DNA from 2 places in the Thalassospira sp. ABL2_045 genome. Region 1 is predicted to be linked to the other one. Evidence: predicted binding sites of a transcription regulator. Region 1 holds the regulator's gene; the other holds the start of a gene.

What was found. The regulator PhoB, encoded in region 1, activates phosphate uptake and scavenging genes when phosphate is short. The targets are predictions, from matches to a motif close to TNTCATAAAACTGTCA.
Region 2: ACXAIA_RS08910 (choice-of-anchor I family protein) is a predicted target of PhoB. The motif match lies at 1,630-1,645, and genes of this name have one in related genera.

Annotation. Positions count from the first base shown of each region.
Region 1 covers NZ_JBSWYV010000001.1:804,030-809,300, forward strand. Annotated here, with positions in the region: gene pstA (phosphate ABC transporter permease PstA) at 1-318, shown strand, start outside; gene pstB (phosphate ABC transporter ATP-binding protein PstB) at 320-1,123, shown strand; gene phoU (phosphate signaling complex protein PhoU) at 1,145-1,867, shown strand; gene phoB (phosphate regulon transcriptional regulator PhoB) at 1,884-2,582, shown strand; gene ACXAIA_RS03655 (cation:proton antiporter domain-containing protein) at 2,675-4,423, opposite strand; gene ACXAIA_RS03660 (calcium/sodium antiporter) at 4,696-5,271, shown strand, end outside.
Region 2 covers NZ_JBSWYV010000004.1:268,472-272,367, forward strand. Annotated here, with positions in the region: gene ACXAIA_RS08910 (choice-of-anchor I family protein) at 1-1,554, opposite strand, end outside; gene ACXAIA_RS08915 (NAD(P)/FAD-dependent oxidoreductase) at 1,741-2,814, shown strand; gene ACXAIA_RS08920 (DUF2256 domain-containing protein) at 2,838-3,032, shown strand; gene ACXAIA_RS08925 (DUF3253 domain-containing protein) at 3,029-3,313, shown strand; gene pgi (glucose-6-phosphate isomerase) at 3,320-3,896, opposite strand, start outside.

The DNA.
Region 1 (5,271 bases):
GTTCAGACCGTGACCCATCATGTCTTGCCGCTGGCAATGCCGGGCATTCTGACGGGCACAATCATTGGCATGGCCCAGGCATTGGGCGAAACAGCACCGCTTCTGATGATCGGGATGGTCGCCTTTATTGTTGATATCCCGGGCGGGGCACTTGACCCGGCAACGGTTCTGCCGGTCCAGATCTATCTGTGGGCGGACAGCCCGGAACGTGCCTTTGTCGAGAAAACCTCGGCAGCGATTATGGTGTTGCTGGCATTCCTTGTCCTGATGAATGGACTGGCTGTGTATCTGCGCAAAAAATTTGAACGGAAGTGGTAAAATGGCTGCTGTATCCCAGAGCGCAATGACGGCAGAGCCGTCGGTCGAAAAACCGAAAATGACCGCGCGTAACCTTGATCTTTTCTATAGCGACAATCAGGCCCTCTATGAGGTCAACCTCGATATCGCTGAACAACAGGTTACCTCGCTGATTGGCCCGTCGGGCTGTGGTAAATCCACCTTCCTGCGCTGCCTGAACCGAATGAATGACACCATTGACGGTGTCACCATCAAGGGCGAAGTCACCCTTGATGGCCGCGATATCTATGACAAGCGCATCGACGTGGTTCAGCTGCGCGCGCGCATCGGCATGGTGTTCCAGAAACCGAACCCGTTCCCGAAATCGATCTATGACAACGTGGCCTATGGCCCGCGTATTCATGGTCTGGTCAATTCGCGTGACGAGCTTGACGAAATCGTCATGACCTCGCTCGAACGTGCCGGCCTTCTGAAAGAAGTCAAAGATCGCCTGCAGTCGCCGGCAACCGGTCTTTCCGGTGGTCAGCAGCAGCGCCTGTGCATCGCACGTGCGGTCGCCGTCAGCCCGGAAGTCATCCTGATGGATGAGCCGTGCTCGGCGCTTGATCCGATCGCGACCGCCAAGGTCGAGGAACTGATTGACGAGTTGCGCTCGAACTACACGATCGTGATTGTGACCCACTCCATGCAGCAGGCAGCCCGTGTGTCACAGCGCACCGCGTTCTTCCACCTGGGCAAGCTGGTCGAAGTCGGCGAAACCGATCAAATCTTTACCAACCCGAAGGACGAGCGCACCAAGGGTTACATTACCGGCCGCTTCGGTTAAGTGAGCCAGGAGTACGCATAAATGGCTGAAGATCATACCCATATCGTAAGTTCGTTCGACGAGGAACTCACCCGTCTGAACAACATCATCTCGCAAATGGGCGGGCTTGCCGAAAGCCAGCTTATTTCGTCGATCCGCTCGATCGTCAAACGCGATTCCGAGCTGGCCGAAAAAGTCATCCTGTCCGATCAGCGCATCGACGTTCTCGAACAGGAAGTTCAGGACTTTGCTGTTCGTCTGCTCGCCCTGCGTCAGCCGATGGCAGATGACCTGCGTCAGGTCGTGACCGCGCTCAAGCTGTCGAATGATCTCGAACGTATCGGCGATTTGGCCAAAAACATCGCCAAACGCGCCCAGGTCCTGAACCAGATCCCGCCGATCCGCCCGGTTCAGGCGATCCCGAACATGGCCAAGCTGGCCCAGGAAATCATTAAGGATGTCCTGGACGCCTATATCGAAGGCGATGCCGACAAGGCCCACCGTGTTTGGGAACGCGATCAGGAAGTGGACGACATGTACAATTCGCTGTTCCGCGAATTGCTGACCTACATGATGGAAGACCCGCGCAACATCACCGCGTCGACCCATCTATTGTTCATCGCCAAGAATATCGAACGTATTGGCGACCACGCCACCAACATCGCCGAAACGATCTATTACCGGATCAAGGGCGAGGACCTGCCGGGTGTTGACCGGCCAAAAAACGACGCAGCGAACTTCGCTGTTGTCGAACCGAATGAGTGACACTGGAGCATAAAAGATGGACCCAACGGTTCTTATCGTCGAGGACGAAGCTGCAATCGTAACCATGTTGCGCTACAACCTCGAACGCGAGGGGATGCAGGTCGTCGAAGCCGGAGACGGTGACGAAGCGTTGAAAATCATGGCAGAAACCCATGTCGATCTGGTTTTGCTCGACTGGATGTTGCCCGTCATGTCGGGGATCGAGGTCTGCCGCCAGATCCGTCGCAAGCCCGAAAGCCGCGACCTGCCGGTGATCATGGTCACCGCGCGCGGCGAAGAAGGCGACCGTATCCGTGGCCTTGATACCGGCGCGGATGACTATGTCACCAAGCCGTTTGCCATTGGCGAGCTGCTGGCTCGTATCCGCGCGCTTCTGCGCCGGTCCGGTCCGGCGCAACCACAGGGGCAGTTGATCTATTCCGACATCGAAATGGATCTCGCCGCCCACCGTGTCAGCCGCAATGGCAAGGCGATCCATCTTGGCCCGACGGAATTCCGTCTGCTGCGCTATTTCCTTGAGCATCCGGGACGTGTTTTCTCGCGCGAACAGCTGCTGAATGCGGTCTGGGGCCCGAACATCTATGTCGAAACCCGCACCGTTGACGTTCATATCCGTCGCCTGCGCAAGGCACTCAATGACGTCAAAGGCACCCGCGATATCATCCGCACCGTCCGTGCGGCGGGCTATGCGCTGGATTCCGAAACGGCTGCCTAAGCTGGTTTTTGATCCGTGATCCAATGAAAAACCCCCGTTGCAGTGTGCAACGGGGGTTTTTGTTTTAATCGCGTAACGAGTTGGCGTTGGCTTTATGGGGTGTCCTCGGCCGGTTTGTCGGCTTCCTCGGAACTTCCCTGTTTGCGCTGTGTGCGCGGCGCCAGTTCGTTCATCAAAAGCATATCGGCCCGACGGAACTTGGCGATTTCCGCATCGATATCTTCTTGCGGCACCTCGCAGGCGGCCAGAACGTGATCCGATAACCGCAAGCCGGTTTCAAGCACTTCCGGGATGGCGGCATCTGCGCCATGGCGGGACAGTGGCCCGATATGGGTGATGTCCTGCGCACGGGCAAAAATCTTCAGATGCGGATAATGCTGCCTTAAAAGCGCAACCGTCTTCTCGGTCGCATGCGGGTTCCCCATGGCAACAACCGCAATTTTTGCTTCGTCAGTGTGTGCCGCCCGGAAAGTTTCCGGTCTTGATCCGTCTGCGAAATAAACCGGCAGGCCTTCGGCCCGGCCACGCGAAACCTGCTGGGCGTCACTATCAAGCACCAGGAACGGGATGTTCCGGGTTTTAAGCAACCGCGCCAGAACCCGGCCAACGCGCCCGCTGCCGATCACCAGAACATGCTGCTGAATGCCCTCGGACTCTTCGGCGATCTTGCCAAGCTGGTCTTCTTCCTTGGGATGGAGCTTTTCCTCGATCTTGTGACCAAGACTGATCAGGGTCGGGGTCAGGGCCATGGAAATCGCCACCACCGGGATCAGCATCGCCGCAATATCAAGCGGCACCGCCCCGTTCTGGGCCGCCAGGGCAAACATCACAAAGGCAAATTCACCGCCCGCCGCCAGGCTCATAGCCACCCGGATCGCCAGACCGGTTTCAAACCGCATGGCGCGCGCCAGTCCGAACAGAACCGCCGTCTTGATGGCGAGCAACAAGACAAGCCACATGACGATGGTGCCGAACTGGTTATAAACCACGTCAGCGTTGACCGACATGCCCACCGACATGAAGAACAGCGACAGGAAGACCCCGCGGAACGGCGAGATATCGGCTTCGATCTGATGGCGGAATTCGGTTTCGGCCAGCATCACACCGGCAATGAAGGCCCCCAGCGCCATCGAAAGACCGGAAACTTCGGTAAGGGTGCTGGCGGCCAGCACGACAAACAATGTGCCAATGGCAAACAGTTCCGGGTTTTTAAGCGACGCGATATAGCGAAACAGGCGCGGCAAGACATAACGCCCAACCAGCAACAGCAACGCGACCGACCCGAAACCAAGCAGGATGCTCATCCACGGGCTGGTTTCCGTTCCGGCATTGCCTGCCGCCTGCACCATAATCAGGAACGGGCCAACCGCCACGTCCTGCAGCAACAAAATGGCAAGCGCGGCACGGCCAAACCGGGTATTGAGCTGCCGGTCGTCAGAAAGCTGTTTTAGGATGATCGCAGTCGATGAAAGCGCAAGCGCACCGGCAATGACAAGGGCCGTGGGCAGCGCAAACTTCATGGCCACCAGAAGCCCCAAAAGGGCTGCCATCGACACCACAATCTGCAAAACGCCAAGCCCGGCAAAGCGTCCGCCAATGACGCGCAGGCGATCACGCGAAAGCTCCAACCCGATCATGAACAGCAGGAAGACAACACCAAGTTCGGCAACGGTTGAAATGTCTTCGCGTTCGGAAATCAGGCCAAAGCCGAACGGTCCGATAAAGAAACCACCAATCAGAAATCCGATAATCGAATTCGCACGAAGCTTGTGCGCAATGGGAACCGCAATGATCGCGGCAGTCAGAATAAGGAACAGCTCGAACAGAACGCTGTGATGCATGGCGAAAATCGATCCGGCAGGCGGTTAAATATTTGAAAATAACGAGATTAACAGGATAACGAAAATAACCCTGCCAGTCGTGGGTAAATTTGACACATGTGAAAAATTCACACCCCTGTCGCAGCATGCGGTTCAGGCGCGCCGTGTTGTGCTTAAACGGATGCGTGCACACAATGTCACATCCTGATGACTTGCCATTCGGCTTGCCAAATGCCATCTTCCGCGGGCCTGATAAAAGGCCGGTTTAATCGCTTTTAAGACGAGCAGACATTTTGGAACAACTTATCCCCTATCTTCAGATCATCGCAGGTCTTGTTTTACTGACAGCAGGTGGTGAATTCATCGTACGGGGGGCGGTTGGTCTCGCACTTTTGCTCGGCGTTTCCAAAGTCATTGTCGGTCTGACGATTGTCGCAGCCGGGACATCTGCGCCGGAATTTGTCGTTTCGCTAAATGCGTCCCTTAAAGGCACGGCCGATATCGCCATGGGCAACGTTGTTGGCTCCAACATTGCCAATATCCTGCTTATTCTAGGTGCCGTCGCATTGCTAAAACCTGTCGCGGCGTCGCGTGTGACGGTGGTGCGCGACGGGGGCACCATGTTGCTCGGCACGGCCCTGTTCATTGGTTTGTGCATGTTTGGCGTGATCGAACGTTGGGCTGGGGCGATCATGCTCTGTGTGCTGGCGGCGATCTGGTACTTCACCTACAAGCATGACAAAAATTCACCCAGCGAAGCCAGCCACCTGCACGAAGAAGAAGTCGATGAAATCGGTGAAAAGCCCAAGGGCTGGACCAAGCCGATCATTGCGACCGTGATCGGAATTGTCGGCCTGATGCTTGGTGCG
Region 2 (3,896 bases), on a different contig from region 1:
TGCCACCACCAGCATGGCATTGCCGGTCGGGCTGTCCTTGGCATCAACGAACTGAAGACCTTCGGGCGCCAGTTCACCGGCGGTGTCATGTTCGGGATTGCCCGAGAAACGGCGATCACTGTGATAGGTTACGAACTGCGGGTTGGTCGGGTTGGTCAGGTCATAGACCATGAAACCGCCCTGACGTTCCAGACCTATAAAGGCGTATGGCGTGCCATTGACATAGCCACTGGCAATGCCTTCGGGTTCCGGGCCCTTGTCATCGGAGCGGTTATCGCGGCTGTAGTTTTCCGTATCCGAGGAATTGAAGACATTGGCGTAGTTTGCCGCCAGGAGCTGCTCAAACGCATCGCCACTGTCAAAGACCATCTCGCCATTGGCATCAAGCACTGAGAACGACCGCGCGCCGTAGCTATAGATGATATCCACATCACCATCAAAATCGATGTCCCCCTGTGCCGTGGTGGTTTTCAAACGACCAAGGTTTTCATCCTTTTGCAGGGTGCTTGCGGTCGGATAGGCCACCGGATCAAGGGTCAGTTTGCCAACGCGGGTTTCCTCGCTATAGCCGTCATAATCGCGGGCATCGCCCTCGTTCGCGATCAGGACCCAGTCCTTGCCATCGATGTTGATCGCATCGATGGTATCAGGCTGATACATGCCCATGACCGGCCAGGTACGGATATTGATCTTGCCGTCCTTGTCGCTGGCGTCAAAGGCATGCACCGAATGATCCTTGAAGCCAAGACCGGCAACGTGTTTGACCGTGGCGGCTTCGATATCAATGATCGCCACCGCATTGTTTTCCTGCAGCGAAACATAGGCGGTTTTGCTGTCCTTGGAGACCGCAATGTATTCCGGCTCCACATCCTGTGCGACGGTTGAGGTTCCCGGGTTCGAAGTGCGCATGCCATAAGGCAACGCACCGCCATTCAGGAAGTTGAAATCAACCGTGCGCACATCATCGGCCGACAGATTTTCTGCGCCACCGGCCATGGAAATGATCGAAACGGTTCCTTCCGGATCGTTGGTGAAGGCATCGTTCGGCTCACCCTCATTGGCTATCAGCACATATTTGCCATCCGGGGAAAACTTGATCATGTCAGGCAGCGCACCGACGGTGACCGCCGAAATGAAATTGCCTTCGGTATCAAAGAAAACAGCCTGACCCGCTGCCTGCTTGTCAGCGTTTTCGACTGCAACCGCAACAACACCATTCATGACGGCAACACTGTTGGCACCCTTGCCCCAGCTCGACAGATCCATCGCACCGATTTTGGTGAGCTCGGACGGGTTCGTCATATCAAGAATGTCGATCACCTTGTCCGCACCGTTCACAACAAAGACCCGCTGTGACACCGGATCGAATGCCGGAATTTCTGCCGCACTTTCATCCAGCATACCGGTGCGATATTCGCCCATCGGCACAATCGTGATCGGATGCGCGCCGGCATTGACCACATCGCCCGACATCAAGGTGTTTTCAGAAGATGTGCCGGCACAGGCACTCAGAAGCAAAGAAACAGCAGCCGTCGCCATCAGTGAAGAACGCATGTTTTCCCCCTTGGAATAACCGTCAACAAAGCCAGCAGCGTGATGATTTGCTGTAACGGTTTGATGACCCGGTGGTGACAGTTTCATAAATTTCTTGTGGCAAGGACTGCTCCAATCGCGCGGCTTTCCCGTATCGAGATGACAACACAAAAACACCACGGGTGGTTAGCGAACAGGAGTATCCCGATGCCAAGCATGTTGAACGTCAATATTGCCGTCATTGGTGCGGGCATGGCCGGGCTCAAGGCTGCCAGCACCTTGCATCGCATCGGCATGAACGTGACCGTGTTTGAAAAAAGCCGCGGGCTTGGCGGGCGTCTGGCATCGCGGCGGACCGAATTCGGCCATTTCAACCATGGTGCGCAATATGTCACTGCGCGCGATCCGGGCTTTAACGCATTCCTTCAGGAAGCAACCGAATTCAACGCCGCCCAGAACTGGTCGCCCAACCTGCATCGCGGCGTGAGCACCGGGACGGACCGCACCGACGGCACTGCTGCCACAGGAACGAATGATGCGCTATCGCCCATTGCCCGTCATGTCGGCAACCTTGCCGAGGAGCAATGGTATCAGGGTGCGCCGCAGATGAACAAACTGATCCGCCCACTGGTGGACAGCTTTCCGATCCAGAAGCAATATCGCATCGTTGGCATAGAGCCGGTCAATCAGCGTAGCTTCATGCTCCATGATGATCTGGACGGGTCATATGGGCCGTTTGACGGTGTCATTGCGACGGCCCCGGCCCCGCAGGCCGCAGAACTGCTCCGTCCACTCGCCCCGCGGTATGGCCCGATTGACGAGGTGGTTATGGCACCTTGCTGGGCCGTTATGGCAGCGTTTGAAAAACCGCTTCCGACCGGGTTTGATGCGATGCTGTATCCAAGTCGCGAAATCAGCTGGGCGGCACGCAGCACGCAAAGCAACGACATGTTCCATCGTCGCACGCCTGATCCATGGGTCCTGCATGCCAGCCCGGAATGGTCACGCGCCCATCTTGAAGATGACAAGGAACGCGTAATTGAAAAACTGCTCGACGCGCTGCGCAATGTCAGTGGTGCCAAACTGCCGGAACTGCATTCGGTGCAGGCGCACCGCTGGCGATATGCCCGAACAGAAGTCCCGCTTGGCATGAGCCACCTTAATGGCATGAACGGCCGCGTGATTGCCGCCGGCGACTGGTGCCTTGGTGCGCGGGTCGAGGCGGCCTGGCGCAGTGGGCGATCTGCCGCCCATTCGATGATTGAAACCCTGCTTGGATAACCCGACACCCTGGTCGCACTGATATGCCGAAAAATGCCAACGGACAGAACCGTGGCAAAGCGCATCTGCCACAGAAAATCTGCGTCACCTGTGCGCGCCCGTTTAGCTGGCGACGCAAATGGAAGGATTGCTGGGACGCGGTTCAATATTGTTCCGAACGGTGCCGTCGCCAGCGCAAGCAGGCCGCAAAACCCGCCACACAAGGCAATGCGTCATGATGTTTGATCAGCTCGACGAAGATCAGCCAACCTTTGCCATTCTGCGCCAGCGAGTGATTGATATGGCAGCCCAGCGCGGCGTGGAGAAAACCATCTGCCCGTCCGAAATTGCCAAATCATTCGGCTCCTATTGGCGTGATCTGATGCCGCGCGTGCATCAGGTGGCCGATCAATTGTGTGCCGAGGGCAAGCTGACATTTGAAAAGGGCGGCGTCAGCTACGGCCAACACTGCCCTTCGGGTCATTATCGATTGCGCATCGTCCCGGAAAAGGACGAGTAAGAAGGCTTAGCCGCGCAAGCCATGAAGGCGTTTTATCAGGCCTGCGGTCGATGCATCACGCGATCCTGCATCTTCCTTACCCTCAACCATCGGCAGCAGTTCCTTGGCAAGCTGTTTGCCAAGCTCAACCCCCCACTGGTCATAGGAATTGACGTTCCAGATGATGCCCTGAACAAAGATCTTGTGTTCATACATCGCAACCAGTCGGCCAAGCGTAAACGGATCAAGCTGCTTATAGAGGATCATGGTGCTCGGCTTATTGCCATCAAACACCTTTTGCGGGGCCAGCACATCGATCTCGGCCGGGCTTAGGTCACTGCCTGCAAGCTCTTCGCGGACTTCGGCCTCTGTCTTGCCGCGCATCAGCGCTTCGGCCTGTGCCAGGCAGTTTGAGACCAGCTTGTCATGATGGTTGGCCAGCGGATGCAGTGCATTGGCCGCGACAATGAAATCTACCGGGATCAGTTCAGTGCCCTGATGGATCAGCTGATAGAATGCGTGCTGACCGTTTGTGCCGGGCTCGCCCCAGATGATCGGGCCGGTTTCATAGGCAATCGGCTTGCCATCGCGGGTAACAGACTTG